Regions from separate parts of the Empedobacter sp. ULE_I140 genome, predicted to be linked through region 1. Evidence: riboswitches for the same ligand, from Rfam matches in the RefSeq annotation. Region 1 holds a riboswitch; each other region holds the start of a gene.
The links. Region 1 has a riboswitch for cobalamin ahead of cobT (nicotinate-nucleotide--dimethylbenzimidazole phosphoribosyltransferase). Riboswitches for the same ligand answer to the same signal wherever they lie in the genome.

Region 1 (11,182 bases):
TTCTGCATATTGTTCAATCGAATTTGAAAAAAAATAAGAGGATTTACTCAAAATTAAATTAGATGAAAACTCATCATTTTGAGTACTTTTTAAATACAAATTAATTGGAATAATAAGCGATAAAAAACTCAAAATTATTAATGGTAATTGAAGAATTTTTTGATTGATTTTTAATCGATAACTGTAAATAAATATCGTTGTTAAAATAGCAATTACAGCAATTGATAAAAGAATGTTTGTAACATTTACAACACCTGACGCACCAATAATTAATTTCAATTCTTCTAACGTATAAGAAAAAAAATCTGAACCTAATAAATTGAGTGTTGTTTGAAAATATTTAATCAATAAAATATTCGAAATAATTAAAAAAGAATACGTAAAAATGATCCATTTTTTTGCCCAACTTATCGAATAAAATTGCAGTAAAAAATATTTAAAACTTACCACAAAAATACTATCTAAAGCAAAATCGATATTATGTACGAATAAGTCAAAAAATAAAGTTTGATTAGAAGTTGTTGAGAGATTTTCTTGATAAAGATAAAATTCAAGAATTGATGACAATCCAAAAAGCAACAAATAAACCAACGAAATAAACGTAGTTTGCTGAACTAGATTCATGAATCCAAGTCTCATTTTTTGCCAAATAGACAATTCTTTCGCTTGATTTCTACCAAACCCTTGTCGCGTCATTTCTCGCCACGAATTATTTTTCAGAAAGAAATCCTTCACGCCTTTCACTCCTGACAACACAACCAACGGATGAAATGTAAAAGGCTCTATAAACGCCGTAAAAAATAACTTCGGAATATCACCATTCTTGTAATAAACGTTATACGTCATCAAATCAATCAGAATAGCATAAATCGAATATAAAATTCCATAAAGCAATACAAAAGCCATCAAAGGAAAGAAAATATGCCAATTAATAAATCCTAAAAAGAATAAAACTACGAAAATGATCCAACCAATATATTCGATAATCGGTCCTAAAAATTCGAAGAAAAACCAATACGGATAACTCATCATTCCAAGTTTTCCATATTTCGGATTGAAAAATAAAATACGATGTTTCCACAATGTTTCTATCGTTCCACGCATCCAACGATTGCGTTGTTTGGTTAAAATTTCTTTACTTTCTGGCACTTCTGTCCAACAAAGCGGATCGGGAATATTTACTACTTTATAGGCCAATTTTTGCTCGTGCATATAACGTCGCATTCGCACAATAAGCTCCATATCTTCACCAACTGTATCGTGATCATAACCGCCACATTGGAGTACAGTTTCACGATCAAAAGCACCAAAAGCACCCGAAATCAGCATCAAACCATTGGCGCGCGACCACGCCATTCTTGCCAAAAGAAATGCACGAATATATTCTAACGCTTGTGCTCTTCCTAAACGAGTTTTTGGTAAATTAACATCGACAATTTTTCCGTCAACAATGGTACAATTATTCGCCAAACGAATTACGCCTCCACATGCAATTACTTTTGCTTTTGCTTCATCCATAAAAGGTTTCGCAAGCTTCAGAATCGCATCTTGTTCTAAAATACAATCGACATCAATACAAACAATATAATCGTTTGTTGCAATGTTAATTCCGACATTTAGCGCATCCGATTTTCCTCCATTTACTTTGTCAACAATAATTAATTTCTTGAAAACAGGATTTGTACTTTTATAAATCGAATTAATTGGTTTCGTTTCGATGTTTCCTTCAACGAAATAATCAATTTTAATCAAATCATACGCTTCAATTAATCGTTGCAACGAATCATCTTTGGAACCATCATTTACAATAATAATTTCGAGCTGATTGTAATACAACGACAACAACGAACGCACATTCTCCACAATCGTTGCACCTTCGTTATAAGCGGGCGCAATAAGGCTAAAAGTAGGCGCATTTGGCGATGTTGCAATAAGCGAATAATCCGTAAAACTGTTTTTTCGGATATACATTTTTATCGCTCCTTTTGCATAAAAACCTATCCATCCGTAGACTAAAATTAATAGGATTGAATAAAAAAGGAAGCCGTAAATAAAAAAATCGAAAGCCGTTTCTAGCCAATTCATGATTAGTTTTCTTGGATAATTTGATTAATAATTTGTTTTAATTCAGGAGAGTTTGATTGGTGTGCAAGTTTTTGTAAATCGGTTTTTGAACAACAATTATTTAAGGCTTTTACACTTGCTTTTTTGACAGAAAATGAAGGATTTTCCTTTGCTTGAGTTTCTAAGAATGTGTTATTTTCTGGATTTGAGATTTTTTCTAAAGCTTTTAAAATTTGAATTTGAAACTTTTCGTTACACGTTTCATATTGCTCAATCAATAGCTTTGAGGTTGAGTCATCTTCGATTCTGACTAATGTTTTAATCGTTTCTTCCACAACTTTTTCATCAGAATCGTGCAAATTATCTGCAACCAAATCGTGCATTTGCAACAATTGAAACTTGCGAATTAATTTCATTGTTAGAATTTTCACACTTTGATTAGGTGATTTTAACCAATTTGAAATTATCTTATCAACCTCATCAAGATTTGGTAAAATTGTAATTGCATCCAACAATTTCAACTGTTGCCAATCCGTCAATTGCTCTTGTAAATTATCCAAAAAATATAAACCTTCGAAACCAGCAAATTTCGTTAAACCATATTGCGCTTCAGATCGTACTAAATCATTTTTATGTTGTAACATACTTTTGATTTTTGGTAAAGTTTCAACATGATTCATCGTCGTAACTTCTTGTATTGCCTCGGCTATTTCATGATTTTTTTGACTATTTAATTTCTGTAAGGATATTTTTTTTAATTCATAATGGTCAAATAAATTTTGAATACTTTCTTTTGAATTTCCAGAAAAATTTTGTTCCGCTTTTAGTAATTTTTTAATAAAATAATGTTTGAATGAACTTGATTTCAAATAATCATTAAAGTCAGTATTCGAATTGGATTGATCATCCAAAATTGTTTCATAAATTTCTTGATCAATAATCGCATTCCACTTATTTTTCTTTGTAATGATTTTATATTCAATTATACTTGTCAATAACGTATAAATAATTGTCAAAAAAAGTAAAATAAGTAGAATATAAATTCCTACGATTAACTCGGTATAGGTTATAATTTGTAGGATAATCATGCTTTTATTTTAATAATTTCTTGACGCGAACAGACAATTCAATAGGGCTAAATGGTTTCACCATAAAATCATTTGCACCCAAATTAAATGCTTCCACCACCACATCTTCTTGCCCTAAAGAAGACAAAATAATCATTGGTGTTTCGGAATTCTTACTTTTTCTAACAGCACTAATAATCTCCAAACCAGACGCAAAAGGCATCATAATATCGGTAATAATCAAATCAATATCTTCAGCCTCAATCTTACTGATAGCTTCTTTTCCATTTCTTGTTAAAACAACTTTGTAACCTTCTTTTTTCAGTTTGTGTTCTATTGTTTTTAAAATCAATTCATCGTCTTCGGCAATTAAAATCTGCATAATATTGGTTTTTAAATAATTTTTAAATAGTTAATAACTAATTCTATTTCGGTTTTTACTTTAATAATCAGCTGGTTTTCTTGTAGGTAATTGATTGAAGTCGATTTTTCTATTTGTTCGGTTAAATCAGCCAAAATTGTAAGTCCAGCAGTTTTTGCTGTTCCTTTTACTTTATGACCTAATTGATTTAATCCTTCTAAATTTTGTTTGTTGGAATAAGTTTCAAATTCTAGTATAGATTTTTCTAACTCATTAATAATTATTTCTATAAACATTTTTCTAAATGATTCATCATCTTTCGTATAATTATTTATCATAGAAAGATCAAGGTGATTTCCAAAATCGTTGGTTTCATTCTTTTCTTTTTTAGAAAAATCTAACCATTTTTCTAAAACATCAAAAATATCTTTTTCTCGAATTGGTTTTGCTAAAAAATCATTCAATCCAGCATCAAGACATTTTTCCTTTTCGCCTTTTACATTTCCCGCTGTCACTGCTATAATCGGAGTTTCTTGAAAATTGTTTAATAAACGAATAACCTTAGTTGCTTCAATACCATTCATTTCTGGCATTTGAATATCCATCAAAATTAAATCGATCTTATTTTCTTGACAAATTGATACGGCTTCCGCTCCATTCGCAGCCGTATACAAAATAGAATTTGGTGCAATATTTTTGATAATCTGCTGATTTAAAGCCATATTAACTAAATTATCATCAGCAATTAAAATATGAAATTGTTTCGAAAAATCTTGCGAAATTTCTTCTTGATTTTCAATTTCTATGGTTTGAATTTCTTTCGAATCAATAATCGTTTTACGCAGCGTATCAAACAATTCTTCAGACTTAATTGGTTTCAATAATCGCGATGTAATTCCCAATTCTTTTGCTTTCTGAATTAGATATTCATCCTCAGAAGAACTATGCAATAATACTAAAGGAATTTTTGTATTCTTAGTTACAAAATACTCTTTTATTTTCTGAATTGTTTCTAAACCATTCAAAACTGGCATGTGATAATCCATCAAAATAACATCGTAAACATTGCCATTCAAAACTTTCTGAAGCGCTTCCATTCCATTGTTCGCAATATCAGACGTTATATTTTTGAACTGCAACATATGCTGCAAAATCATTTGATTACTTTGATTATCATCTACAATCAACACATGATTTATTTCTTCCAAATGATCAAATTGTTGCTCAATATTATATTCGTAATCAACTTCTAAATCAAAGAAAAATGTAGAACCTTTATCTATTTCGCTTTGCAATTCTAGATGACTTCCGAAATAATTTAGCAACTTATTTGAAATTGTTAAACCTAAACCAGTTCCTCCGAAACGTTTACTAACAGTGCTATCCTCTTGAGTAAATGCATCAAAAATCTTGACTTGTTTTTCTGGTTTTATACCAATTCCTGTATCACGAACAGAAAATCTCAATTTTACTTTTTCTCCTTTTACAATTGGTTCAACTTGACTAATTTTTAGTTCTATTTCTCCACTATCCGTAAATTTCACAGCGTTTCCAAGTAGATTAATCAAAACTTGTTTTAGACGAACTTCATCAATCCAAATAAATTGAGGTAAATTATTATCTATATTCAACAATAATTCAATTTTTTTGTTTTCGGCTTGATAAAGAATCACATTGATTACTTGATTTCCTAACTCGAACAAATTATTTTTTTCTATCAAAACATCCATTCGACCGGATTCAATTTTAGAGAAATCTAAAATATCATTTATTATTGACAATAATGAATTTGCAGAATCATTAATAAAATTCAAATATTGTTTTTGAGTCGGATTAAGTGGCGTTTTCAACAATAAATCAGAGAAACCAATCACACCATTTAACGGCGTTCGAATCTCGTGGCTCATATTTGCTAAAAATTCAGACTTTGCCTTACTAGCGAGATCAGCATTCTTTTTAGCTTTTTTAAGTTCTTTATTTTTCTTGACAGATTCTGTTATATTTTGCGAAAACATAATCAGACCACCAATCTGTTTTTTGTTGATATACCACGGATGAATCGCCCAGGAATAGTGTTGATCCGTATCATATTTTGGTGTGCGATAAATCATATCTTCATCCGAATAACTTTCACCTTGCAAACAAGCGTCATAAATCGCTTTTCTTTCTTCTGGAACATTGTACATTTCATAATGAGATTTTCCGATCACATTTTTCTTTTTTACTACAAATTCATCACACCATTGATTACTCAAAGTTAGATAATTCATATCCTTATCAAACATTGCAACAGATGCAGGTACATGATTAATAAATGTTTCGAAAATAGCTTTTTGTCGAGCCAACTCTAACGTATAACGTTTTCTCTCATCAATATCCTGAAAAGTTCCAAAAACGCTAACACATTTTCCATTTACGAACTCTGGAATTCCTTTACATCTTACCCAAATTGTTTTTCCTTTTTGGGTAACTATTTGCAACTCCATATCATATCCGATTCCTTTTTCTACCGCATCTCTAAAAGCTTTCTTTATTTTTGGATAACTACTTTTTGCTTCATAAAAATTGAGTGAAGTTTCTACATTTGGTTCATAATCTAGTTCAACTTCATGGATTTTTTTCGTTATATCAGTCCAAATTAATTTTTGCTTAACTAAATCGTATTTCCAACCTCCAACATTGGCAACTTCGTACGTATGATCTAGTAACTGACGAACACGATTAAGATCTCTTTCCAACAAAGTCCTTTGTGTCATATCAACTGCAGTACTCATTACAACAGGATTTCCTTCGTTATCTTTGTCCAAAATATTATTGTATAACCAATATGTTAACGAACCATCTTTCTTAATCAAGCTCATCAAACCAGAATCTTGCTTTTTACTTAAAATCGTCTCTATATAGATTTGATATTCTTTTTGATTAGATTTTGGGATTAATTTTTTAAGATCCAAATCTTTCGATTCTTCTTCAGTATAACCTATCGATTCTAAACCTTTTTTGTTAATGGATAAAATATTACCATCCAAATCGTGAATCGTCATTAAACCAAGCGAAGAATTGAAAAAATTTCTAAACTTACGTTCACTGTTTTCTAGTTCCTCCTTTTTAGAGTTTTCAAGTGTAATATCTCGTCCAAATAAGAAAATCTCGTTATCATACGAAGTGTTTAATTTAGTATACCATTCAACCATTTTTTCTTCTTTCGTTTCTATTGAACACATCAAACATTTGAAGTCAATAGAACCTGAATTAGTTTTCAAATCAGCCAAAAACATTTGAACTTTTTTCTTATCCTTTTCCGAAACAAAGTCTAAGAAATTTTTTGAACGAATTAATTGGTCATTTTTAACTTCTAAAACTTTTTTAAAAGCTGGGTTAATTGATTTCAATACACCATTAATATCAGCAACTCCAATTAAATTATTCGAAATTTTATAGATATTTTGAAAGTAAGCAGCGTCTTTTTTTCGTTTTTTACTGACCAATAATTTTGTAATATTTTTCCCTAATTGAATCAATAAATTGCGTTGTTTTTCGTCTAACGTTCTTGGATAATGATCGTTTACACATAATGTCCCCAAAACATTTCCATTGTCATCAATCAACGGAACACCAGCATAAAACTTAATATTTGCAGCTTTTACTCCAGCAATATTTTTGCAGGTTCAAATTTCGTCACATCATCAATCACCAAAATTTCTTCTTCCATTAAAGAAAATTGACAAATAGTTTGTTGACGTGGAACAATATCTACATCTATTCCACAATTTGCTTTAATCACTTGATAATTTTCATCAAAAATAGAAATTAACGCAATTGGCGCATTACAAATCAAACTCGCAGCATTTGCAAAAACCTCCAACTCTTCGTCTTTATCATGTCCTTGCAAATTATAATCGTAAACGGCTTGCAATCTTTGCTTTTCGTTCGTTGGGATGTGAAAATTTTCCATTAAAAATTGATCTTATTTAAAAGGTAAGTAGAGGTGGTTAAAGATATTACATAAATCCAAATATTCTAAATCTATTATTTCTAAAAATAAAATCAACCTTTTTATTCATAAAATCATCTCTATTATAACTCTAAACATTAAAAAATATGAAAAATCCAATTCCTTCCAAAAAGAAATTAACAAACAAAAATTTCTGTACAAAATGTCAACATAAAATCACTGACTTTTCTAATTTGACAAATGACGAAATTTAGAATGAATTTCAGAAAAGCAACGTTCATTGTGGTATTTTTCATCCAAGTCAATTAGGTCTAAATCTTTTTAAGAAAACGATTTATAATGTCATGATTTTTTCTGCTTTTGGGTTATTAAATTCATGTACAAATGGACAGGATAAACCAAATTGTACAGAACCTTTAGTTGCAAAAAATGATTCGATTCAAAAAGAAAAAATAAAATTCAAAATAAAAGTTAATTTTGGAAATTCTAACTTAGAAATCAAAACATATCGTTTGTTAATTAATGATGAATTAGTAGAAAGTAAATTAAACGTTGGCGAGGAATATACAATACAATTTGAGACTTTAAAAAATACTGAACTTAACCTAAGATTAGCTTCAAATGAAATAAATTCAGAAGTTTATAAATCTTATTCATTTAAAAATTTTCCGAATAAAGTTAATTTAAACACTTCTGATTTTGAAGAGCAAGTCGTTTTGATGGGAGATATAGTGATTGATGAAAATTTTGTCCCAGAAAAATAATTTATTACCTTGCTAACACAAAAGGGAATCGAGTGCAAATCTCGAGCTGTCGCGCAACTGTAAGTAGAGAAAAACTATAAGCCAGATCACTTTTTAGATGATGCTTTCGCGATTGAAGCTCAATCAAAACTACATGTATTTTATTATTTGTTGAATTGATTGCACTTGATTTCGAAAGCATTTTTTATTAAAATTTAATTTAGTATCAAATGCAAAAAGAAGAAATTCAACACATTATTGATCTTAAAACAAAACCGCTTGGAGCCTTAGGTTTATTAGAAAAAATCGCACTTAAAATTGGTTTGGTTCAACAAAAAAAACAGTTAGAATTAACAAAACCTCATCTGATTGTTTTCGCAAGCGACCATGGAATTGCACAATCTGGTGTTAGTGCGTACCCTGCGGAAGTTACGCCTCAAATGGTTTTTAATTTCCTAAATAATGGGGCGGCAATTAATGTTTTTTGTAATCAAAATGAGATTGATTTAACCATTGTTGACGCTGGTGTAAATTATGATTTCGCGGATTATTCGGTTTTGAAAAATTGTAAAGTAGCCAAATCAACCAAAAATTTCTTGTACGAACCTGCCATGACCTTCGATCAATTGGAACAATGTTTTGATTATTCGAAGACAATTGTGAACGAAATCGCTCAAAACGGAACAAATATTATTGGTTTTGGCGAAATGGGAATTGGGAACACTTCTTCTTCGTCAATGCTTGTTCATTATTTGACTGATTTACCTTTGGAGCAATGTGTAGGACGCGGAACAGGTTTGAATGATGAGCAATTACAGAATAAAATGAATATTCTAAATGAAGCGAAGAAAACACATGGAAAAATTACTGATCCAAAACAAATTTTAGCCACTTTTGGCGGTTTTGAAGTTGCTCAAATGACAGCTTCAATGCTATCTGCTTACGAACACAATATACTGTTGATGATTGATGGTTACATCGCTTCGGCTGCAATTTTAGTTGCGTCGAAATTAAAGCCAGAAATTTTAAATAACGCTATTTTCTGTCATCAAAGTGATGAATCTGGACACCAATATTTATTGAATTATTTCAACGAAGAACCAATTCTGAACATCAATTTGCGCGTTGGCGAAGGAACCGGTTGTGCGTTGGCTTATCCAATTATCAAAAGTGCTGTAAACTTTTACAATGACATGGCAAGTTTCGAATCTGCAGGCGTTAGTAACAAAGAAACTGAAGTAGAATGCTAAAAAAGGAAATCACTTATTTTTTAACAGCTTTGATGTTTTTTACAAGAATTCCGATTCCGTTCAAAATTCCATATAGCAACGAAATTATGAATCAATCACAAAAATATTATGCAGCAATTGGTTTATTAGTTGGCGCTTTCAACGCATTGATTTATACTATTTGTCAATTTATTTTACCTGTTGATATCGCCATTATTATGACAATGATTACAAGTGTTTTGTTGACTGGCGCCTTTCACGAAGACGGTTTCACCGATGTTTGCGATAGTTTTGGAGGTGGTTATGGCAAAGAAAAAATCTTGACAATTATGAAAGATAGCCGAATTGGAGCTTACGGCGTAATTGGCGTTATCTTATTGTTGTTATTGAAATTTACTTCATTGGTTCATATTGCAGAAAATAATTTTTGGTTGATGATTTTTACTTTAATTTCAGCACATTCGGTTAGTCGTTTTTTTTCTGGAATGATGATTTATACCCACGAATATGTGACAGATATCGACAAAAGTAAATCGAAACCTATGGCAAATAAAGCACTTCCGATAAAAAATCTTGTCATAAGTTCTCTTTTCTGTCTTTTGCCTTTTATTGTTTTTAGCGAATGGAAATTCTTGTTGATTTTACCACTTTGTTACATAGGAAAAGTTTATTTGGGCTGGTATTTCAAAAAATATATTGGCGGATATACGGGCGATTGCTTGGGAACAGTGCAACAAGTTACCGAAGTTTTGTTTTATCTTGGCGTTTTAATTCTATGCAAGTTTCTGTAATTCGACATACAAAAGTTAATGTTCCTTCATCGGTTTGTTACGGACAAACTGATGTGGAATTAGCTGATACTTTTCATCAAGAAGTAGTACAAATTCATACTAAGATCGAAAACGACTTTGAGATAATTTTTTCAAGTCCACTGAGTCGCTGTCAACGATTAGCAGAAACTTTCTCGAATGAAATTATTTTTGATGAACGATTAAAAGAATTCAATTTTGGAGATTGGGAAATGAAATCGTGGAACGAAATTCCTTCGTTAGAAATAGAACCTTGGTACGCCGATTTTGTCGAAACTAAAACACCAAATGGTGAATCGATGCAAGAAATATCAGAAAGACTTTTTAATTTTATGGACGAATTACGAAATACTCAACACGAAAAAGTGCTGATTGTTACACATGGCGGAATCATACGTTTGATGTGGTGTTATTTGTTGCAAATACCAATCAAAAATGCATTCAAAATACCTATAAATTATGGTGAAATGTTTCAGTTTAATTTAGGAAAAACAAATGAGGAAGATTTTATTTTGAGCAAAGAATAAACTACAAACATTTTATCTTTTCTAACGACTTCCATTCATGTTCGATATTGGTCATCAGAATTGCGTTATCAAACTGAACAGAACCTTTTGGAAAGATTGTTTCATTTTCAAAAAAGCTTGATTTCACATGTAAAACTTCCAAAGATTCTACTTCACAATTATAGGTTTCGAGTTTTAGACCTTCAAAATTATTTCCATGTGGAGAATAACCGACAGAACCATTCTCGAAGAATTTTGAAACTTCATCCAACGTTTCGAAAATCGAATTCGAATTAAATTCAACAGATTTTTTTGCATCAATTTCAATTCGTGTATCGTCAGAACTCGTGAAATCTAAATGATAATTATCGTTTTCTTCTATAACATTAAACTTCGCAAAATAATGTTTCCCAGGAAAAATTCGACCACCAACAAGCGTATTCAATTT
Region 2 (11,182 bases), 2.3 Mb from region 1:
AAATTGCTTTAAAAACTCCAATTGAAGGTGTTTGTGCAGCTTTGAAAGGAATGCGACAGCGTCCAGATCGTTCGTCGATTTTGTATGATTTCAAAGGTGGAATTTATATTATTGTTGGAATGAATGATGAAACAGTTAATCCTGAATTATTTTTAATCTTAATTCCAAATTTACCTAATATTCATTTGTACAAATTTGATGGCGGACACATGGCTTTTATAGAAAATTATGATGAGGTTTTATCGATTTTGAAATCAATTTAGCGCTTACGTTGGAAAAATTCTTTCATCAATTGACCGCATTTCTCTTCCATAATTCCCGAAACAATTTCAGTTTTTGGATGTAATTCGCCAATTTTTGCTTTAAAACCGCGTTTTTCATCCGAAGCACCATAAACCACTTTCGAGATTTGGCTCCAATACAATGCTCCGCCGCACATCACACAAGGTTCTAAGGTTACATACAATGTGCAATCTTGTAAGTACTTTCCACCTAAATAATTTGCTGCAGACGTAATGGCTTGCATTTCTGCGTGCGCTGTAACATCAGTCAATGTTTCCGTTAGATTATGTGCTTTCGCGATAATTTTGTTGTTGCAAACAATCACAGCTCCAACTGGAATTTCGTCTCGCTCGAAAGCTGTAACCGCTTCGTTAAAGGCGATTCGCATAAAATATTCGTCTGTAAAAAGATTTTCCATTTCTATAAAATTTAAGGCAAAAATAATCATTTCCAAATTGGATATTCGATACATTTGTACAAATTGATGCCTCTTTTATGAATCAATCAAAATATATCATTGCAGCCATTATAACCTACTTTATGTGGGGATTTTTTAGTTTCGGATTGAAACCGATCGCCGGTTATCCACCTTTGGATATTCTATTTTTCAGATTGTATGTTTCCGTTTTCTTTTTAGTGGTCATTAATGTTGGATTTCGACGTAATAAGATGAAAGCTGATTATGATTTATTCAAATCATTTGATAAAAAGAAACAGAAAAAATTAGTAAGTTTAATTGTTGGCGGATCATTGATTTTGATGACGAATTGGTTGATGTTTATTATCGTGATGAATCATATTAGCGTACAAGCAGCATCGCTTTCGTACTTGGTTTGCCCGATTATTACTACCGTTTTGGCTTTCATTATTCTGAAAGAACATTTGACCAAAATAAAATGGATTGCAGTTGGTATTAGTCTTTTAGCATGTTTGGTTATTTCTATAGGTCATCTTATAGACTTGGTTTATAGTTTGATTGTAGCTTGTACATTTGCACTCTATATCATTATTCAGAGAAGTTTGAATGTTTTTGATAGTTTCAATTTGTTGATGACACAATTATTAATTGTAGCCATTCTGATGTTACCATTGGTTTTCATCTTTTCAGGACCAATTCCGACCGAAACAATTTTCTATCAATGTATCATGATGATTGTGATTTTGTTCACTATCATTCCAATGTTCTTAAACAATTTTGCTTTAAAAGGAATTGACTCTTCAACTGTTGGAATTTTAATTTATTTGAATCCAATTATGAATTTTGTTTTAGCAATTTTCTATTACAAAGAAGCCGTTTCTCTAATGCAAATGATCGGTTATAGTTTGATTTTACTCGCGATTGTAGGGTTTAATTCACAAACAATTTTCAAAATGAAAAACATAAAAAAATCTGAAGTTTAAACTTCAGATATTTTTATGTTGATTTTTCAGGAAATATTATTTGATGTAAACAGAATTTGGTGAAACTCCAGTTGTAATTGCTGGATTTTTAAGACCTCCTTGTGCATTCTGAATTAATAATCGTCCATTAGAATTGTAATCTTTTGCGTCTAAAACATAAAAAGTATCACCTTTTACATAGAAACCATATACACTATCAGCACCTGTTATGTAATCTGCTTTTGTAGGCAAAGCTGTTGCATTTGTAGCCATAGAATAAACAGAATTATTAACGATGTAATACAATTTACTATTCTCCGCAACTAAGAAATTAGGATGTTGTCCATCAGGAAAATTCATTTCTAATTTATCTTCTGAAGTTAAATTATAACGAACCAATTTTCCTTTTGTAGTAGTTCCCCAATTAACACCTTGAGAAAGCACAAATAAATTTCCGTTTTGAATTGTTAAATCTGTCGGAACATCACCAACATTTATACTTTTTTTATCATTTGTTTTAAGGTCAATAATTGTAACTGTTTTACCTGTTCCCCAGCCACCTTTTTGTGCAACATAAAGTTTGTTATTGTCAAGAATCATTTTTTCTGGACCTTCATCTACTTTATATTTTTCTACAAATGTTAAATCACTGATTTTGTATTTTGCAATAAAATCATCTGTCGTTACATTAGGATCTCCCCAGTTTGAGATATACAAAAATTGATCATCAGAAACGATATAACGAGGGTTGCTCATATTATCTGATGATGGAATTGTACTAATTTTTTTGAAAGTTGTGTTGTCTACAACTTCTACTTTATTAGAAACATTAAGAACAATATAAGCTTTGTTTCCTTTGAAATACATGCTTTGTCCTACAGAACCCAATTGTGCACCAGCGTTCGCAGTCTTGAAAATTTCTTGAACAGGATTTTTATCTCCCACTACAGTACTTGGATCATAATACGTAATATCAGCATTTCCTGCTTGAAATTTTCCTTCATTCAAAATAAAAATTCCTTTTGAATAGTTTCCATTTTCTGGATCATTTTTTACACTATCATCATCATTAGAACATGATTGTAAAAAAATTCCTGCTAAAGCTATAAGCGCAATAGATTTAAATTTAGTCATAGTTTTAAAATTTTATTTGTAATTGTATATTATAATTTGTGCCAGGTTGCCAACGATTTTCTTGCGTTTGATATTCTTGGTTAAACACATTATTCACTCTCATAGAAATGCTATAAAGTGGTGAAATTGTATAATTTAAACCAAAATTCATTAGCCAAAATCCATCAAGTGTTCTTTCTTCTTGCGAATCGGTAAAAACTTTACTTGTATAAATGTTTTGTACAAAAGCAGATAAACGTTTGTAAGTGTATTGTGCGCTCGCCGTCCATTTATGATTTGGGGAATACATCAGTTCCTTATTTTTAAATTTATCTTTTGTTTTGGTGTATGCATAAGTTGTATTGAAACTAAATGCATTCCATTTGTAGTTTCCAATCATTTCAAAACCATAGGTTTCAGCTTTGTTGATGTTCACAGGAACCCAATAAGAACTGTTTTGCGAACTCGGAATCCATTGAATCATATCACTCAACTTATTATAAAAAATATTGGTTTGAATGTTTAAATTTTTGTTGATAAAATCATTTCCAAGTTCAAATTGATAAGCTGATTCTGATTTCAAGTCCGGATTTCCACCAGTTTTCCAAAATAAATCATTGTACGTTGGATTTCTGAAATTTTTCGAAACATTTCCTCTTAATTGATACGAATGAATCGGACGATAATTAAAACCCAATGAATAAATAAATGGATTTTGGTACGTATCAGAAAAATCTTGACGAATACTCGCTTCGTATTCCAAAACATCTGATAATTTATGCTTCGCGATTAAGGCAAAATTGATTGAGTTTTGATCGCTTTTAGTCAAATTATTTCCACTTCCTTGATTATAATTAGCTTCAGATAAAAGCGAAAGCTCGAAATTATTGGTCAATTGATGATTCAGATAATATTTTAAAATATAGTTATCAACCTGTAAATCGTCCGAATAAGATTTGTGAATATTGTTGAAATAACTGCTTTCTTCTCGTATATAAGCTAATTTTAACTGCGATTGCCACTTTTCATTTGGATTGAAATTCCATTCTGTCATCAAACGGTAATCCTGATTTTCGTATCCAGAAGGCGTTGAACCAATGTCAACCAAAGGAAATTCGCGCTTTCCAAAATTGAACATCGAATAAAGTTTCAATTCATTTTTAGGATCGATTTTATAACCAAAATTTCCATTAATTGTATTGAAATAATATTTTCCATTCAAATTCTTCTTCATGTGATTCGGAATTTTGTAATCATTATCAGATTGATTTCGTTCGTAATCGATTGAAGAACTAAATTTTTCTGTACTATATTTCAACTGATATTTTCCCGACCACGTATCGTAACTTCCGTATCCTAAATTTATTTTTTGCTGTAAACCTTTGTCATACTCAAATTTATTCAACAAATGAATTGTACCGCCGATAGAACCTGTTCCATACGCAATACTTCCGCCTCCTGGTTTCACTAAAATTCCGTCAAACGAATTACTTGCAAATAAATTAAAATCCGTTTGTCCTGTTGTTTGCGAATTGAAATTTATTCCGTTCCAAATTACCGCTGTATGCGAAGCTAAAGTTCCACGAAACGAAGGCGAAGAAACCATTCCTCGTCCATTTTCTTTAAAATAAATTGGCGTTTGCGCTTGTAAAACTTGCGTCAGTTGATTAGGATTTTGCTCTAAAATACTATCATTAAGTTTGATAATACTTTGAGATTTGTAATGATTTTTAAGAAAAGCATCGTTCAAAATCAAAGGTTTCAAATTGATGGTATCCGTCTGTGCAAAAGCAATTCCAGCGATAAGATTAAAACAAAGAAAAAGTTTTTTCATATTAAAATCTGTTTTTCCTCCGAAAACATTTTCTATTAATTTGTTAGCAATGGCAGGTTTCCTGACTTATTCTTTTACAAAAAGTATGTTAGAATTTACAGTTGCGGGGACAGTTTTGGAATTGAACCAAATTCCCTTTTAACTCACTCGTTGAGCACCATTTTATGCAAATGTAAAGAAAAGCAATTGATTTTATAAAAAGTAGATTGTTAAATCGTTAACCTTAAATTAAGATCAGATTTATTTTATTTGTACAGTATTCAAAATCATTATATCTAGTGATTTTTAAGAATGATGGACAAATTAAATTTGTAACCAACAAAAACAATTATTATTTAAACTTTAAAAACGATGGAAAACAATCAGCCGTACAAATCAGAGAAAAAAATCATTGCTGGAATTTTAGGAATTTTAGTAGGATATTTAGGAATTCATAAATTCTATTTAGGATATACAAAAGAAGGAGTTATTCAAATTATTGCCACTTTTGTAACATTTGGATTTGCTGGACTTATTGGATTTATTGAAGGGATTATTTATTTGACTAAATCTGACGAAGAGTTTGATAAAACATATGTAGAAGGTCACAAAGGCTGGTTCTAAAATAGAGATTACATTCTTTTTTAAATATTTTTCGATCCCAAAATAACTTTAGATTATTTTGGGATTTTTTTATTGAATGAATTCGTTTTAAATAATTCGCAAGTTTTTTATTACATTTGCTTTAGGAAAAAATATAATAAAGAACGAAATCGCATAAAATGGCTATAAAAACATTTAGAGAAGTAATCGCAGAGGCAATGAGTGAAGAAATGCGTCGCGATGAATCTATATTTTTAATTGGAGAAGAAGTAGCAGAATACAACGGAGCGTACAAAGCTTCGAAAGGAATGTTAGACGAATTTGGAGCAGAACGTGTAATTGATGCGCCAATCGCAGAGGCTGGTTTTTCTGGAATCGCAATTGGATCTACAATGACGGGATGTCGTCCAATCGTAGAATATATGACATTCAACTTCTCATTAGTGTCTATTGACCAAATTATCAATAACGCTGCAAAAATTTATCAAATGTCAGGAGGACAATTCAACTGTCCAATTGTATTTAGAGGACCTACTGCTTCTGCAGGACAATTAGGTGCAACACACTCACAAGCTTTTGAGAATTGGTATGCAAATGTACCAGGTCTTAAAGTAATTGTTCCTTCAAACCCTTATGATGCAAAAGGTTTATTAAAATCTGCAATTCGTGATAACGATCCAGTAATTTTCATGGAATCTGAACAGATGTATGGAGATAAAATGGAAATGCCAGATGAAGAATACACAATCGAAATTGGTAAAGCAGAAATCAAACGTGAAGGTACAGATGTAACGTTAGTTTCTTTCGGGAAAATTATTAAGCAAGCTTACATTGCTGCTGATGAATTAGCAAAAGAAGGAATTTCTGTAGAAGTAATTGACTTACGTACAGTTCGTCCATTAGATTATGATACAATTTTCAAATCTGTTAAGAAAACAAATCGTTTGGTAGTTTTAGAAGAAGCTTGGCCTTTCGCTTCAGTTGCTTCAGAAATTACATATATGGTTCAACAAAAAGCATTTGATTATTTAGATGCACCAATCAAACGTATCACAACAAAAGATACATCAGCACCTTATGCTCCAAACTTGTATGAGACTTGGATTCCTAATGCAAAAGATGTAGTTGAAGCTGTAAAAGCTGTGATGTATAAATAATTAAGATTTATAAACTATATTTGTAAAGTCTAGCATACATTTTGCTAGACTTTATTTTTTTAACCAAATCTTATTGATGAAAAGTTATATAACAGCTTTTTTTATAGTTGTTCTAGCGTCTGTTCACGCGCAAGTAAAAATCCAAGGAAAGGTCATCGATTCTGAAACTCAGAAGCCTATTCCTTACGCAGATATTCGTTTACCAGAACTTAAAGTAAGTGCAACATCAAACTCTGATGGTACTTTTTATATCGAATCTAGTTCGAATACAAATAAAATTGTCGTATCAAAAAATGGATACGAAACTTCTGATTATGTAATCGAAAATAAAATCGATTATAATTTTATTGCTCAATTATTTTTAGCAGAAGACAATACTTCAGAAGAAGATGACGGAACGGTAGATTTACAAACTGCGGTTGTTTCGGCAAAGAAAAAACGTCTTAAAAAGAAAGAAAATCCAGCGTATGCTATTTTACGTGAAGTATGGAAGCGTAAAAAGAAAAATGGACTAAAATTAGCGCCACATTACCAATATGATGAATACGAAAAGTTGCAATTTGATATTAGTAATATCGATTCAACTTTTATGAAACGTAAGATTTTTAAAGGAATGGAGTTTGTTTTCGAGAAAGTAGATACTTCTTCTATCAACGGAAAAACATATTTACCTGCCTTCTTGAATGAGTCGATTTACAATGTTGCGGGAATTAATAAACCTTCAACAAAGGAGCGTCGAGAATTAATTGCGAATAAAACATCAGGTTTCGAGAAAAATGAAGTGGTAGCTTCTACGGTAAAAAATCTTTTCCGTGATATTGATATTTATGATAATCGTGTCAATATTTTGGACATCAAATTTGTGAGTCCAATTGCAACAGATGGTTTCGCAGTTTATGATTACGAATTGAAAGATACAGTTGATGTAGATGGAATAGAATCTTATCGAATCAAATATTATCCGCGTCGCGAAGGCGAATTGACATTCAAAGGAGAATTATATATTTCGAAAGATGCTTATGCAGTGAAAGAGGTTGTGATGGAAACAACGAAAGAAATGAACGTGAATTTTGTGCGTAATATTTTCATGAATCTAGAATATGATATTCCAAACGATTCTATTTTTTATCCAAAGAAAGAATATGCGATGTTGGATATGTCGTTGTTGAGTAAAAAAGAAAGTGCGAAAGGAATTTTTGCGCATAAAACGGTGAATTATTACAATTACGATTTCGAGACAACACATCCCGAAGCTTTTTATTACGAGAAATTAGATCCAGCAAAAGCTGCGCTTAACGAAAAAGATAATCAGTTTTGGGCAGAAAATCGTCCTGAAGCTTTAACGAAAGATCAAGAAGGTATTTACGAAACATTAGAGCAATTAAATAAAGTACCAAAATTCAATAATATTGTGAAAGCAATCGAGATTTTTGGTTCTGGATATTACAATGTCGGAAATGCAATTGATATCGGGAATTTATACTCATCTTTTGGATACAACCAAATCGAAGGATTCCGTTTGAGAGCTGGAGCTCGTACATATTTTTCGCAAAATGATATGTGGCGTGCGCAAGGTTTCTTGGCATATGGTTTTCGAGATGATAAATTCAAATATGGAGCAGATTTTCGTTACATGTTCAATAAATATAATCGTTTTCAAGTCGGTATCGGAACAAAACGTGATGTAGAACAATTGGCTGCAACATTAACAGCTTCTGATGGAATTATGACGCGTAGTTTTGCTTCGTCATCAATCATCAATCAAGGAGATAATACATTTTTGAGTAATAATAATTTGACAAACGTGTATGCGTCGATCGAACCTTGGAAAAATGTAACGTTTCGTGTTGATGGAAATTATCAATTAATTAAACCAGCTGATGCAGAGCATTTTTCGATTGGATATGAAAAAAACGGTCAGATTAAAGAAACTTTAACAAATTCAAGTGTAAGTGTTTCGGTAATTGCTCGTCCAGGTGCAAAATATTCTCAATATGGAATTGATCGTTACGAAATGACAACACTTGCTCCAACGTTGATGTTGCGTTATACAAAAGGATTGAAAGGTGTAATTAATTCAGATTTTGAATATGATAAATTACAATTTTTATATACACAACCAATTTTGATTGGATCTTTTGGTAAATCATTGGTAACTGTAGAAGCAGGAAAAACATTTCAAGGTGTTCCTTTATCATTAATGAGTGCGTTACCTGGAAATGAGAGTTACGGACAAGTTTATGGTACATTTTCACAATTAGATTATTATGAATTTGTAACAGACGAATATGTAACGATGAACTGGGAACATCATTTTAACGGTTGGATTTTGAACAAAGTTCCGTTAATCAAAAAATTAAAATTAAGAGAAGTTGGATTCTTGAGAGCGGCTTACGGAGACATTTCTGAGAAAAGTAAAGCTATTAATCGTTCGACAATAGAATATTTTGCACCAAATCAACAAATCTACTACGAATACGGGTTTGGGATCGAAAACATTGGTTTTGGAAACATTAGACCAATACGTGTTGATTTTAATTGGCGCGGAAATTATAATAATTTGCCAGATGTTCGTAAATTTGGCATCACAATCGGTTTAGATTGGAATTTTTAGAAAATACATAATAAAAAAAAGAATATTACAATGACTTTTGATGCAATCATTGAAATCCCAAGAGGATCTCGCAATAAATATGAAATGGATCACGAAACAGGAAGAATCCGTTTTGATCGTGTTTTATACTCTCCAATGTTCTACCCAGCTGATTACGGTTTCGTAGAAAATACATTAGGATTAGACGGAGATCCAATTGACGTATTAGTTTTCTTAACAGAACCTACTGTTCCTGGATGTGTAATCGAAGTAAAAACAATCGGTGTTCTTAAAATGTCTGATGACAAAGGACAAGATGAAAAATTAATTTGTGTACCAGTTGCTGATCCAACATGGAACCAATTAGAAAACATCACTGATATGAATCCTCATACATTGAAAGAAGTTGAGCACTTTTTCAGAGTTTATAAAGACTTAGAAAATAAAACAACAACAATTGAAGGGTACGGTGATAAAGCAGAAGCAGAAAAATTATTGCAAGATGCAAGAGAGCGTTTCGTACCAGCTCATTAAGAAATAATTTATAATTTCATATAAATAGTCCTCATTTTTTGAGGACTATTTTTTTTGATTAAATTTTCCTCCCATTCTATCAACTATTTCCAAAAACATTTTTAAGTTTATAGAAATACTCACACATGAAATCGAAATTTTTATTAACACTAGTTTTAATCTCTACAACCATGAGTTTATCTGCTCAAACTAATCAACAAGTTTTAGACTTGATTAACAAAGAAGTACAACAAAATTCTGAAGCTTATCAACAATTAAAAAAAGTAACCGAAACAATTGGACATCGCGCTACAGGAACAGAAAATGGACGAATAGCAGAAGAATATGCAGCCAATTTGTTGCGTTCGTATGGTTATGATGTGTCTTTTCAAGAGTTTACATTTAGCGGATGGAATCGTAAAAGTTTAGATTTAAAAATCAATAATCAACCTATAAAATCCGTTGCTTTGGCGCATTCGCCAGCAAATGTTAGTCTTTCGGGAGAATTGATTGATTTGGGAAATGGACTTGAAGAAGATTATAAAAAGATTGGTGATAAAGTAAAAGGAAAGATTGTTTTTGCTGCGCTTGGTTTGTTGGATGGAACACCAAAAGAAATCGAAAATCTACATCGTTCAGAAAAAACAGCTTTAGCAGAGAAGTACGGAGCGAAAGGAATTATCTTGTTTAATCGTCCTGCTGGAGGAATTCTATTAACAGGAACGGCCTCTGTGACGGGAGAAATTATTAAAATTCCTGCGATTAATATCAGTTTAGAAGATGGATTGAAAATCAAAGAAAATCTATCAAAAGGAAAAGAAATTGCTAAAATCGAAATGAAAAATGATGTTGGACAAATGAAAGGTCGCAACATTATAGCAAAGATAATCGGTTCTAAATTTCCAAATGAGAAAATAGTTCTTGGAGGGCATTTAGATAGTTGGGATTTAGCTACAGGTGCGATTGATAATGGCGTTGGAAGTTTTTCTGTGATGGATATTGCACGAACGTATAAAAAGTTGAATCTTCAAAATGATCGAACAATAGAATTTGTTTTATTTATGGGCGAAGAAGTTGGTTTGATAGGTTCTAAATATTATGTCAATCAAGCGTTGAAAGATGGTTCTATCAATCAAATCAAAACAATGTCGAATATGGATATGACAACAAATCCAAAGTCGTATTATTCGACAATGGAAAGTAATTTGCCTATTTTAACTGATTATGCGAATGATGTTCAAAAAGTGATTCCAGATTTTAAATTGAAAACATTTGCGAGTGTAGATTTACATTCAGATCATCAACCGTTTATGTTGCAAGGCGTGCCTATTATTGGGCTTTCGGATAGTCAATTTACAAAAGGAGCGTTAAATTGTTACCACGCGAATTGCGATACATTTGATTATGTAGAAGAAATTGGTTTGAAAAATAATGTGATTTTGGAAACCTATTTGTTGTATCGTTTGAGTAATTTGAAAGAAATTCCTTCAAAACGTTGGAACGAGCAAGAAGTAAAAGAAGCCTTAATCAAAGGAAATTTAGAAACTCCACTTCGTATTTCGGGCGATTGGAGATGGTAATATCAAAAAAATCCTTCAGATTATCTGAAGGATTTTTTATTTATTTCTTTTTCAATTTTACAGTGAAATGTCTTAAAATTTCAGATTCCCACGAAATTTCATAACCTGAATTAATCTCGTTTCGTCGATCAAAAATATTTTTCAAAGC
Region 3 (11,182 bases), 2.6 Mb from region 1:
CTTTAGTAGGAGAAAAATCTACAATGATTACACTTGGAGGTTACGGAGGATATGTGGTATTTGGTTTTGACCATACAATTTTGAATCAGAAAGATAAACGTGATTTTAAAGTTTTAGGAAATGGATTTGCAGGATCTTCTGAGCCAGGAATTATTATGGTTGCTTACGATAAAAACAAAAATGGTAAACCAGACGAAGACGAATGGTACGAAATTGCAGGAAGCGAATACACAAATCCAACTACAATAAAAAATTATACAATTACATATCACAAACCAACAGTTGAAGATTCTAATGCGACTCCTGAATATATAAAATGGGAAGATAACCAAGGAAAATCTGGTTTTAAAGCGAAAAATACGTTTCATAAACAACCATATTATCCAATTTGGTTTGGGCAGAATCAGTTAAAATTCTCAGGTACACTTTTGGAAAGCAATTATACAGAGAAAAATGGTATTTGGACTGGTAAACAATTGGCTTATGGTTATGTAGATAATGCACCAAATAATAGCGAAGATTCAAACATTGATATCGATTGGGCTGTTGATAAAAATGGTAATCCAGTTAAGTTAATGGGAATCGATTTTATCAAAGTTTACACAGCAACAAATCAAGAAGCAGGTTGGTTAGGCGAAATCTCAACAGAAGTTGCAGGAGCTTATGATTTGCATTTATAATATAACAAAACTAAATAAAATGAATTTTAATTTTACAAAGAAACTATTCTTTAATTTCTTATTTGCTACATCATCAATCTTTTTATTGACTTCTTGTAATAATGATGACGACAATACTGAATTAGTAGATCAACAAAAATATGAAACCTTAGATTTATCAAAGTTTGATTTAACAAAAGGAACTACTACAGCCGGAGGAAAAATTTGGGAAGGTACTTATACAGAAGACGCTGAATTAACTTCAGGTATTTTCAAGTTTAAACATACAGCTTGGCCAGAGTATTTAACATGGATGGGATTCACGGTTTCTAATAGTAATGACAATTCTGATCAAATAGATAAAGAAGGCGGTTGGTTAGATAATCAATGGGGTACAATGGCAAAAGGTGGTGCAGATGGACAAGGAACACCATTTTTAGTCTCTTTCGCTGATCACAAACCATCTGAGAAAGTTTTGAAATATGGAGAAGAAGTTAAGATTGACAGATTTTCGAGTGTAGTAGAAATTACTGATACAGCTAATAAATACAAAGCAAAAAATGTAAAATTAGCAATAAGCCCTTGGTCTTATTATGGGATTCTGAATGGTGATGCATATGCAAGAAAGTTTGTAAAAGGAGATTATTTCGCGATTCATATTTATGGTGTTTCAGCAAATAAACAATTGACTACAGAAAAACCTGTAACTCATTATTTTGTTGATTTTAGAAATGGAATAAATAATATTTCAACAAATTGGCAAGATGTGGATCTTTCTGCTTTAGGAGAAGTTAAATATTTAATGTTCTTTTTAGAAACTACAGATGTAGGAGATTGGGGAGCAAACACAGCATTATACTTTACAATGGATAAACTAAAAGTAGAAAAAATTCAATAATCTAACATTCTAAATATTTTTATCCGAGGCTGTCATTTTTGGATGATGGTTTCGGATTTCTAAAAAAACAATACATGAAGAAATTTTTACTTTCGATTTTTACAATAGCTGCAATTCAAACAAGTTTTGCACAAACAAAAGAATACACAAACGGCGTTTTTATTGTGAATGAAGATTGATTTGGTAAAGCAAATGGATCAATTAATTTTATTAATGCAAATGATTCGGTTGATTATAATGTTTATAAAACAGTTAATCCTGGTGAAGAATTTGGTGTAACTTCTCAATATGGAACAATATATGGCGATAATTTTTACATTGTTTCGAAACAAGGAAATCGTTTAGTTGTTGCAGATTCGAAAACATTACAGAAAAAAGCAAGTTTCGAAACAATTGGTGCTGATGGTAGAAGTTTTCTTGGGATTAATAGTAAAAAAGGTTATATAGGATCTGCAAAAGGAATTTATCTTTTTGATATTGAGAATTTAAAAATTGGTTCTCTGATTGATGGAACTTCTAAAGTTGGTCAAGTAGGAAATATGATTCGTACATCTAAATTTGTTTTTGCTGTTTCAAGTACTGGAGGAATTTTAGTTATCGACCCAAAAACACATCAAATAAAACAAACGATTGCTGGAAGTTTTATTTCAGTTGTGCAATCTAAAGATGGAAATGTATGGGGAGCTTTATCTAAAAAATTAGTCAAAATAAATCCTACGACTTTAGAAACTACAGAAATTGCTATTCCTACGAAAACAGTTCCAACTCCTTCTGCTTGGAATGCTGGTACTTTTTGTTCTTCAACACAAGATAATAGTATTTATTTTCTATCAGGAATCAATGTTGTGAAATACGATGTAACAAATAATAAATTTGAAGAAACTTTTATAGAAATTCCTGGTCAAGATACGACACCAAAGGAAACATATTATGGAGCAGGTTTAAGAATTGATCCGTTGACAAACGAACTAGTATTAACTACTATTGGTTCAGGTTGGGGAACTAATTCTCAAATTAATTTTGTGCATAGATTTTTTGATAATGGAACTCTTAAAGAGTCGGTGAAATTAAGTGAGTATTATTGGTTTCCTTCAATGCCTGTTTTTCCAGATAATGCGGCACCAATTATCAATGATTTAGAGACAACTTATCAAATTAACACAGCAACAACAATTGATTTGAAAGATAAAGTTTCGGATGTTGATAATTTATCAGCAGCGATTGTAAAAGATTTAGAAATCATTGAAAATGATGATGTAGCTGAAATTTCGATTAATGATAAGGAAGAATTAGTGATTAATCCACTAAAAAATGGAACAGCTAAAATTAAACTTTCTTTCAATTCGAATGGAAAAGTTGTTTCACAAAACATCACAATTTCATCAGCCGTTTTAGGTACAAATGATTTAGCTAAATCTGTTGTAAATGTTTATCCAAATCCTGTTAATAATGTATTGTTTATTGAAACAAATGAAGCTTCAAAAGCCGAAATTTTCGCTATTACAGGAACTAAAATGACAGAGAAAACACTTCAAAAAGGGAAAAATCAATTAGATGTTTCCTCTTTACCAAAAGGTGTTTACATCATAAAAGTTAACAATTCTACTTTCAAGGTAATCAAAAAGTAGTGTGTTATTTATTTGTGGAAAAAAGGTTGAGCATTGCTCAACCTTTTGTTTTTTTTTTTAAATATTGATTCCGTACGTATTTTTTATTTCAGCCATCACAAAAGAGCTGTGCGTACTCCCGATGCTTTCTAAAGCGCCCAATTTATTGAAAACAAAATCTTGATATTGCTTCATATCCAAAACTTGTACTTTTAAGATAAAATCATATTCGCCCGAAATATTATAACATTCCACCACTTCATCAATCAACAAAATATCTTCCACAAGTTTATTCCCAATCGTGCGATCATGTTGTTTTAGCTTAATGCTGCAAAAAACCATAAAGCCTTTGTTCAGCTTTTCTGCATCCAAAACCGCTCTATAATTTTTGATATAACCTTGTTGTTCCAACCTTTTTATACGTTCAAAAACGGGTGAAGGAGATAAATTAACTAAAGCAGCAATTGCTTTTACTGTCAATTTCGAATCTTTTTGTAGAATTCTTAATAATTCTAAATCGGTTTGATCTAATGTTTCCATCCAAATAATATTCTTTTCAACACGATATTTTATCGTTGTTTAAGTGTTTTGTTTTGTAAAAATATTAATAATAAGTTGTATAATCTTATTTTTTCAAGTTTTACAATCGTTTATTTTGTCTTGTTACATTTGTAAAGAAATAAACAACAAATTATTGGGGAATCGTGTGAGAATCACGAGCTGTCGCGCAACTGTAAGTAATGCAAATTACAAGTCAGATTACCAATAGAAACAAAAGATGATACTTTCGCGATTTGAAGTCAGTCTGTCACAATAGGTTTACTATTTATCAACTCGCGTTTGTGTTTTTGAACATTAAAAAACAATCAAAATGCAAACACAAATTTTAGGTTATCCAAGAATTGGCGCTAACCGTGAACTAAAAAAAGCCTGCGAAAACTATTGGGCAGGTAAAATTGAACTACAAGCTTTATTGCAAACAAGCCGTACAATTACCAAACAAAATTGGGCATTGCAACAAGCTGCCGGAATTGATTTAATTCCGTGTAATGACTTTTCTTTTTATGATCAAGTTTTAGATTCTACGTTATCAGTTGGTGCAATTCCAGCGCGTTTCAATACGGTTGCGTTAAATAAAAAGAACACAGAATTAGACTTGTATTTTGCGATGGCAAGAGGTTATCAAAAAGATAATTTAGATATTACAGCGATGGAAATGACAAAATGGTTTGATACCAACTATCATTATATCGTTCCGGAATTTGTAAAAAATCAAGAATTTAAATATTTCTCAAACTCAATTGTAAACGAATTTATCGCTGCAAAAAAAGAAGGTTTTAATCCAAAAACTGTTTTAATTGGACCGATTACGTATTTATTATTAGGAAAAGAAAAAGAAGAGGGATTTGATCGAATTGATTTAATTCAGAATTTATTGCCAGTTTACTTTGAAATTATTCATGATTTAATCAATCATGGAGCAAATACAATTCAGTTCGACGAACCTTTTTTAGCTTTAGATTTAGACGAAAAATCGAAAACAGCTTATCAAGAAGTTTACAAAAAAATAAGAAAAGAATTTCCTCAACTTACAATTCAGGTCGCAACTTATTTTGATGGATTGAAAGATAATACAGCTTTAGCAATCAATTTACCAATTGATATTTTGCATCTTGATTTGGTTCGTGACGAAAATCAAATCGATGAAATATTGAATCTAATTCCTTCTCAATTAAAACTTTCTTTAGGTTTAGTTGATGGTCGAAATATTTGGAAAAATGATTTTCAAAAATCGCTTTCAACCATAGAAAAAGTTGTGAACAAAATTGGAGAAAAACGTGTTATTATTTCAACATCTTGTTCATTATTACATTCGCCTTGTGATTTAGATTTAGAAACAAACGAAAAAAATCTTCCGACAACAATCAAAGATTGGTTTGCATTTGCGAAGCAAAAATTAGAAGAAGTTGCTTTCTTAAAAAATTATTTTTCAAACCCGAATGACGAAAAATTGATTCAACAATATGAAGCGAATCAATTCTCTATTAATAATAGAAAAAATTCTCAATTAATTCATCAAACTCAAGTTAAAGAACGAGTAAATGCAATAAAAGATGAAGATTATAATCGTACAAATAGTTTTGGACAACGAAAAATTGTGCAACAAAATGTATTGAATCTTCCGCCTTTCCCAACGACAACAATCGGATCTTTTCCACAAACACAAGAGGTGAGAAGTTGGCGTGCGAAATATAAAAAAGGAGAATTATCTGCCGAAGAATATGATACTTTATTGAAACAAGAAACCAAGCGTACGATAGAGTGGCAAGAGGAAATTGGCATTGATGTTTTGGTGCATGGTGAATATGAGCGCAACGATATGGTGGAATATTTTGGTGAAAAATTAGCCGGATTTGTCTTCTCTAAAAATGGTTGGGTTCAGAGTTATGGAACGCGTTGTGTAAAACCGCCTATTATTTTTGGTGATGTTTATCGCCCAGTTCCAATGACGGTTTATTGGTCGAAATATGCGCAATCTATCACAGAACAAAAAGTAAAAGGAATGTTGACTGGTCCAGTTACGATTTTGCAATGGTCTTTTGTTCGCGATGATCAACCAAGATCTACGACGTGTAAACAAATTGCATTGGCGATTCGTGATGAAGTTTCAGATTTAGAAAAAGCTGGAATTAAAATTATTCAGATTGATGAACCTGCAATTCGAGAAGGTTTACCATTGAGAAAAGATGAATGGCAAAATTATTTGAAATGGACGGTTGATTCGTTCAAATTAGCTTCAAGTAATGTTGATGATTCTACTCAAATTCATACGCATATGTGTTATTCAGAATTCAACGATATTATTCAAAATATTGCTGATTTAGATGCGGATGTTATTACAATTGAATGTTCGAGAAGTCAAATGGAATTATTAAATGCTTTTTCAGATTTCAATTATCCAAATGATATCGGACCTGGAGTTTATGATATTCATTCGCCTCGAGTTCCGTCGAAAGAAGAAATGGTTGATTTGATAGAGAAAGCGGCAAAAGTTATTCCGGCAGATCAATTATGGGTGAATCCTGATTGTGGACTAAAAACGCGTCATTGGGAAGAAACCGAAAAAGCTTTGATTGAAATGGTTGCGGCGACAAAAGAATTAAGAAAAATATATACGCCAAAAGCGATTTAAGCTTAACATCCTACTTTTATGACTTAAGTAGTGTAGTGTTATTTATTTGTGAAGAAAGGTTGAGCAACGCTCAACCTTTTGTGTTTTAATAATAATTTATCGTTCGTTTTACAACATATTTCAATTCTCCATTAGTTGAAATAGAGGCTTTTATCCAATTATTTTTCGAATCATATTCATACGAAACTTGATAAGAAGTTAAAACTACTTGTCCATTTCGGAAGGATTGTTTTTTAAAGTTGACAATTTCATTTTTCGAATCGAAATCAGCTTGATAGGCTAACGTTTTATTGGCGTGAAATGATTGTAATTTAGAAATATTTCCATTCTCAAAAAACATTATTTTGCTCGAATTTCCAGCAATTTCTTCCTGAAAAATAGGCGTTTCTTTATCATAAATATAATACGATTTTCGTCCTTTTTTTCCATCAAAAGAAGTTATTTCATCCAAAACCAATAAACCATTTTTGTTATACGTCAAATTATTTTCACTAATCGTAGAACCTTCCACTTTTGTTGTGATTTTATCCAACTTATTCGAATAATTAAAAATCGTTTCATAATTAGATTTTGACGATTTCCCTTCGATTTTTTCTGTCAAGTTTATCAACTGATTTTTATTGTCATAAACGAAGTTTTTGTCCGAAGCAACTCGTTTTGGATCTTCACCATTGTTAATAACTGTATTCGTTTGTTTATCAATTAAATTTGAGTTATTGTAGTCGTAATTAACATAGTTATAAACAGCTAATTTTCCTTGATAATCCAAATAATTTGTTCGTTTTGTTAACAAACCTTTTGAATTAAATTCTAACGAAATTTGATTGTAAAATTCATTTTCTAAAAAAGGTAAAGTTGTGGTGTTTCCTTTTGCATTTGTTGCGTTTGAAGTCACTTTTTCAACCTTTCCTTTTAGATTAAAGTCAGCTAAAGTTGTTTTAACTTCATAATCATTCGTTGAAATTTTTTGTGCAAAATTAACTTGTGAGACAGCCAAACAAATTGTCGTTAAAATTATTTTTTTCATGTTTTGTTTAAAATTGATAACCGATTTTAAAGTTAAGATTTAAATTGAAATCTGTAGAAGAACCTTCTTTTTTATAATGATTTTCTAAACCGCTCATAAAATAATCAAAAATTCGAGTATCAACACTTTCTAAATTTGTAATATTCGAATATTTTACATTTCTATTTTTTACACCTAAACCAACTTTTGGCATTAGTATAAGACCTTTGTGCAACTGTATAAAAACATTATAATTAAGATTTATTCCATATTTTTCTCGCTTGTAATCGGCAGTATCATAAGAATATAAATAAGAAAAATTTTGATCATCTTTTCGATAAAATTCTCCATTTTCAAGATGATCAGTGTGATGAATATAGAAAAATTCAGAAGAAATAAGATGTTTTACTCGTTTGTTTTCGCTTAGATTGATAAAAAATTCTGGTCGAATCTCAAAAAGTTGATAATCTTCGTTGATTTTATATTTTGGTTTGTGACTAAGAGGAATGCTATGATAACTTCCGTAGCCGATTTCAGAGCCAATCCAATAACGTTCGTTGAGTTTATAAATGTATCCAAACGTCCATCTTGGAGGTGATAATGCTGCTGAAAGAACGCTAAAAGTGATGACATTTTTGCGCTCATCGCTTGATTTTTCTTGTGCTGAAATGAATTGTCCAAAACCAATAACGAACAAAAAAAGTAAAAAATTCTTTTTCATATAAATAGTATTTAAAAGAAAGAGAATCAATTGCTTAAAAGGTTGCGTGAACCAAGATTATTTTGAAGTTAATTATTTCTTCAATTCATACCAAAAGCAATCCAAATCCCACATGTCAAGATGAAAAGTTTCAGTGACTTCAAATCCCATTTTTTCTAACACATTTCGAGAAGCTTTATTATCAACATGCGTTATTGCGTTTAGTTTAATATGTGACATATTTTTTCTGTAAAAGTCCATGCAAGCTTCGGCAGCTTCAGTTGCATAACCTTTTCCCCAAGTTTCTTTTCTGTAACGATATCCGATATCAATAAAATCGAATTTATTATTCATCGATTCGCTTTCTATAATATATTTAAAACCAGTCCAACCAATCATTTTACCTGTTTCTTTTTCAACAACAGCAAGACGACCATGTCCAAGTTCTTCATATTGTTTTTGGATATCTTCAATAATTTCTTTTGTTTCTTCAATGGTTTGAATAGGTTCTGCTTTTAGAAATTCATGAACTTCTGGTTGTGAATCCATTTCAAAAAAATCTTGTAAATCATCAATCGTAATAGGTCTGATGATTAACCGTTCTGTTTCGAGTGTTGGTAAATATTTCATTGAGTTATAGTTTTGATTAAAGATAGTATAAAATATAAAATCCTCGCAATTGCGAGGATTTTATCTATATTCTCAATACTAAAATCTAGTATCTAAAATCTTTTTTTATCCAACGATATTAATGATTTTTCCAGGAACAATAATAATGTTTTTCGGAGTACGATCACCCAATTGTTTGATTGTACGTTCGTCGTTCATTACAATTTCTTGAATTTCTTCTTTCGATAACGACAAAGGTAATTCTAACAAAAATTTCATTTTACCATTGAATGAAACTGGATATTCTTTAGCATCTGCAATCAACCATTTTTCTTCGAAAACAGGGAAATCTGCATGTGCAATTGACGTTTCATGTCCTAATTTTGACCACAATTCTTCTGCAATATGCGGTGCATAAGGAGAAATAATAATAGCCAAAGGCTCTAAAATTGCACGTTTAGTTGTTTTTAATTTTCCTAATTCGTTTGCAGCAATCATAAAAGTAGAAACCGATGTATTAAAAGAGAAATTGTTTACATCTTCGTCCACTTTTTTGATGGTTTGATGCAACACTTTCATTTCTTCTTTTGTTGGTTCATCTTCCGAAACAAAAAATGTTTCTTCTGTTCCTGAATGATATAATCTCCAGAATTTTTTCAAGAATGAATAAACTCCAGATAAACCTTGTGTATTCCATGGTTTAGACTGTTCAACAGGACCTAAAAACATTTCGTATAAACGTAAAGAATCTGCTCCATATTGATTACAAATATCATCAGGATTTAAGACATTGTAGTAAGATTTTGACATCTTTTCAACCTCACGTCCTGTGATGTATTTCCCATCTTCTAAGATAAATTCTGCATTAGCAAAATCTTCTCTCCAAGTTTTGAATTTTTCTGTATCTAATTCGTCGCCTCCATCTTTTAACAACTTAACATCAATACGGATTGGTGTTGTTTCATGTTGATCTTTCAAAGATTTAGAAACAAAAGTATTTGTTCCATTAATTCTATATGCATAAGCGGTCATTCCCAAAATCATTCCTTGGTTGATAAGTTTTTTTGCATACTCATCCGTTGGAACTAAACCTTTATCGAATAAGAATTTTTGCCAAAAACGAGAATATAATAAGTGACCAGTAGCATGCTCAGATCCACCCATGTATAAATCTACATTTTGCCAATAATCAACAGCCTCTTTAGATACAAAATCGTTGTCGTTTTTTGCATCCATATAACGTAACCAATACCAAGAAGAACCTGCCCAACCTGGCATTGTATTTAGTTCTATTGGGAAAATAGTTTCGTTATTGATTAAAGTATTATCTACAACTTGATTAGTTGTTGTATCAAAAGCCCATTTTGTTGCACGCCCTAATGGTGGCTCACCTTCAGATGTTGGTAAATATTCGTCCACTTCAGGTAAAATAATTGGTAAAGCTTCTGTAGGAATTGTGTAAGGCATCCCGTCCTTGAAGTAAACAGGAACCGGTTCTCCCCAATATCTTTGACGAGAGAAAACAGCTTCGCGTAAACGGAAGTTTGTTTTTCCTTGTCCAAAACTTTTTTCTTCTAAAGCTTCAATCGCTTTTGCAACCGCTTGTTTATAATCTAATCCGTTTAAGAAATCAGAATCTTGTAATTCGAATCCACCTTTTTCTGTAAAAGCAGCTTCAGAAATATCTTGATTTTTGAAAATATTAATAATTGGTAAATTGAAATGATTTGCAAAAGCAAAATCACGTTCATCACCAGCAGGAACAGCCATTACAGCTCCAGTTCCATAAGAAGCCAATACGTAATCACCAATCCAAATCGGAATTTGTTTTCCTGTAAATGGATGAATGGCGTAAGCCCCGGTAAATTCTCCTGTAATATTTTTAGCATCCGCTAAACGATCACGTTCAGAACGTTTTGAAGTATAATCGACATAAGCATCAACTTTTGCTTTGTTTTCTGCTGTTGTAATTTGAGAAACTAAAGGATGCTCTGGCGCTAATGTTACATAAGAAACACCAAAAACAGTATCAGGACGAGTAGTAAAAACTTCAATTTTGTCATCGTTTCCTACAACATCAAAAAAGATTGATGCACCTTGCGATTTACCAATCCAATTTTTTTGAGATTCTTTGATCGGATCTGGCCAATCTAATTTATCTAAACCAGTTAATAAACGATCAGCGTAAGCCGTGATACGCATCATCCATTGTGTCATTTTTTTGCGCACAACAGGGAATCCTCCACGTTCAGATAATCCGTTAATTACTTCGTCATTCGCTAAAACAGTTCCTAAATCTGGACACCAGTTTACTTCTGCTTCTGCTAAGAAAGTTAAACGATATTTTAATAAAATTGCTTGTTGTTCTTTTTCAGAATAGGCATTCCATTGCTCTGCCGTAAAGATTTCAATATCATCATCTGCCACAGCATTTACATTTGCATTACCTTCAGTTTTGAATGTTTCAACTAATTTTGAAATGGATTCAGCTTTATCGGTTGAATTATCAT

Region 2: linked by a shared signal. The riboswitch ahead of ACTS9J_RS02520 (TonB-dependent receptor plug domain-containing protein) and the one ahead of cobT (nicotinate-nucleotide--dimethylbenzimidazole phosphoribosyltransferase) in region 1 are both predicted to bind cobalamin.
Region 3: linked by a shared signal. The riboswitch ahead of metE (5-methyltetrahydropteroyltriglutamate--homocysteine S-methyltransferase) and the one ahead of cobT (nicotinate-nucleotide--dimethylbenzimidazole phosphoribosyltransferase) in region 1 are both predicted to bind cobalamin.

The regions. Positions count from the first base shown of each region.
Region 1 is NZ_JBQMTX010000001.1:2,861,376-2,872,557, forward strand. Features, by position in the region: gene ACTS9J_RS13860 (sulfatase-like hydrolase/transferase) at 1-2,085, opposite strand, end outside; gene ACTS9J_RS13865 (HEAT repeat domain-containing protein) at 2,088-3,152, opposite strand; gene ACTS9J_RS13870 (response regulator transcription factor) at 3,157-3,513, opposite strand; gene ACTS9J_RS13875 (response regulator) at 3,525-7,076, opposite strand; gene ACTS9J_RS13880 (hypothetical protein) at 7,136-7,447, opposite strand; gene ACTS9J_RS13885 (hypothetical protein) at 7,792-8,211, shown strand; cobalamin riboswitch at 8,190-8,319, shown strand; gene cobT (nicotinate-nucleotide--dimethylbenzimidazole phosphoribosyltransferase) at 8,421-9,440, shown strand; gene ACTS9J_RS13895 (adenosylcobinamide-GDP ribazoletransferase) at 9,434-10,210, shown strand; gene cobC (alpha-ribazole phosphatase) at 10,195-10,755, shown strand; gene ACTS9J_RS13905 (DUF2071 domain-containing protein) at 10,757-11,182, opposite strand, start outside.
Region 2 is NZ_JBQMTX010000001.1:542,255-553,436, forward strand. Features, by position in the region: gene ACTS9J_RS02500 (alpha/beta fold hydrolase) at 1-263, shown strand, start outside; gene ACTS9J_RS02505 (nucleoside deaminase) at 260-700, opposite strand; gene ACTS9J_RS02510 (EamA family transporter) at 778-1,683, shown strand; gene ACTS9J_RS02515 (YncE family protein) at 1,720-2,796, opposite strand; gene ACTS9J_RS02520 (TonB-dependent receptor plug domain-containing protein) at 2,801-4,609, opposite strand; cobalamin riboswitch at 4,644-4,786, opposite strand; gene ACTS9J_RS02525 (TM2 domain-containing protein) at 4,961-5,212, shown strand; gene ACTS9J_RS02530 (pyruvate dehydrogenase complex E1 component subunit beta) at 5,371-6,348, shown strand; gene ACTS9J_RS02535 (DUF5686 family protein) at 6,425-8,962, shown strand; gene ACTS9J_RS02540 (inorganic diphosphatase) at 8,993-9,475, shown strand; gene ACTS9J_RS02545 (M28 family peptidase) at 9,601-11,034, shown strand; gene ACTS9J_RS02550 (tryptophanase) at 11,075-11,182, opposite strand, start outside.
Region 3 is NZ_JBQMTX010000001.1:307,973-319,154, forward strand. Features, by position in the region: gene ACTS9J_RS01450 (PKD-like domain-containing protein) at 1-680, shown strand, start outside; gene ACTS9J_RS01455 (DUF4465 domain-containing protein) at 700-1,557, shown strand; partial or broken gene ACTS9J_RS01460 (DUF5074 domain-containing protein) at 1,749-2,654, shown strand; gene ACTS9J_RS01465 (T9SS type A sorting domain-containing protein) at 2,652-3,185, shown strand; gene ACTS9J_RS01470 (Lrp/AsnC family transcriptional regulator) at 3,243-3,704, opposite strand; cobalamin riboswitch at 3,814-3,949, shown strand; gene metE (5-methyltetrahydropteroyltriglutamate--homocysteine S-methyltransferase) at 4,036-6,357, shown strand; gene ACTS9J_RS01480 (hypothetical protein) at 6,443-7,384, opposite strand; gene ACTS9J_RS01485 (hypothetical protein) at 7,392-8,084, opposite strand; gene ACTS9J_RS01490 (GNAT family N-acetyltransferase) at 8,157-8,693, opposite strand; gene leuS (leucine--tRNA ligase) at 8,799-11,182, opposite strand, start outside.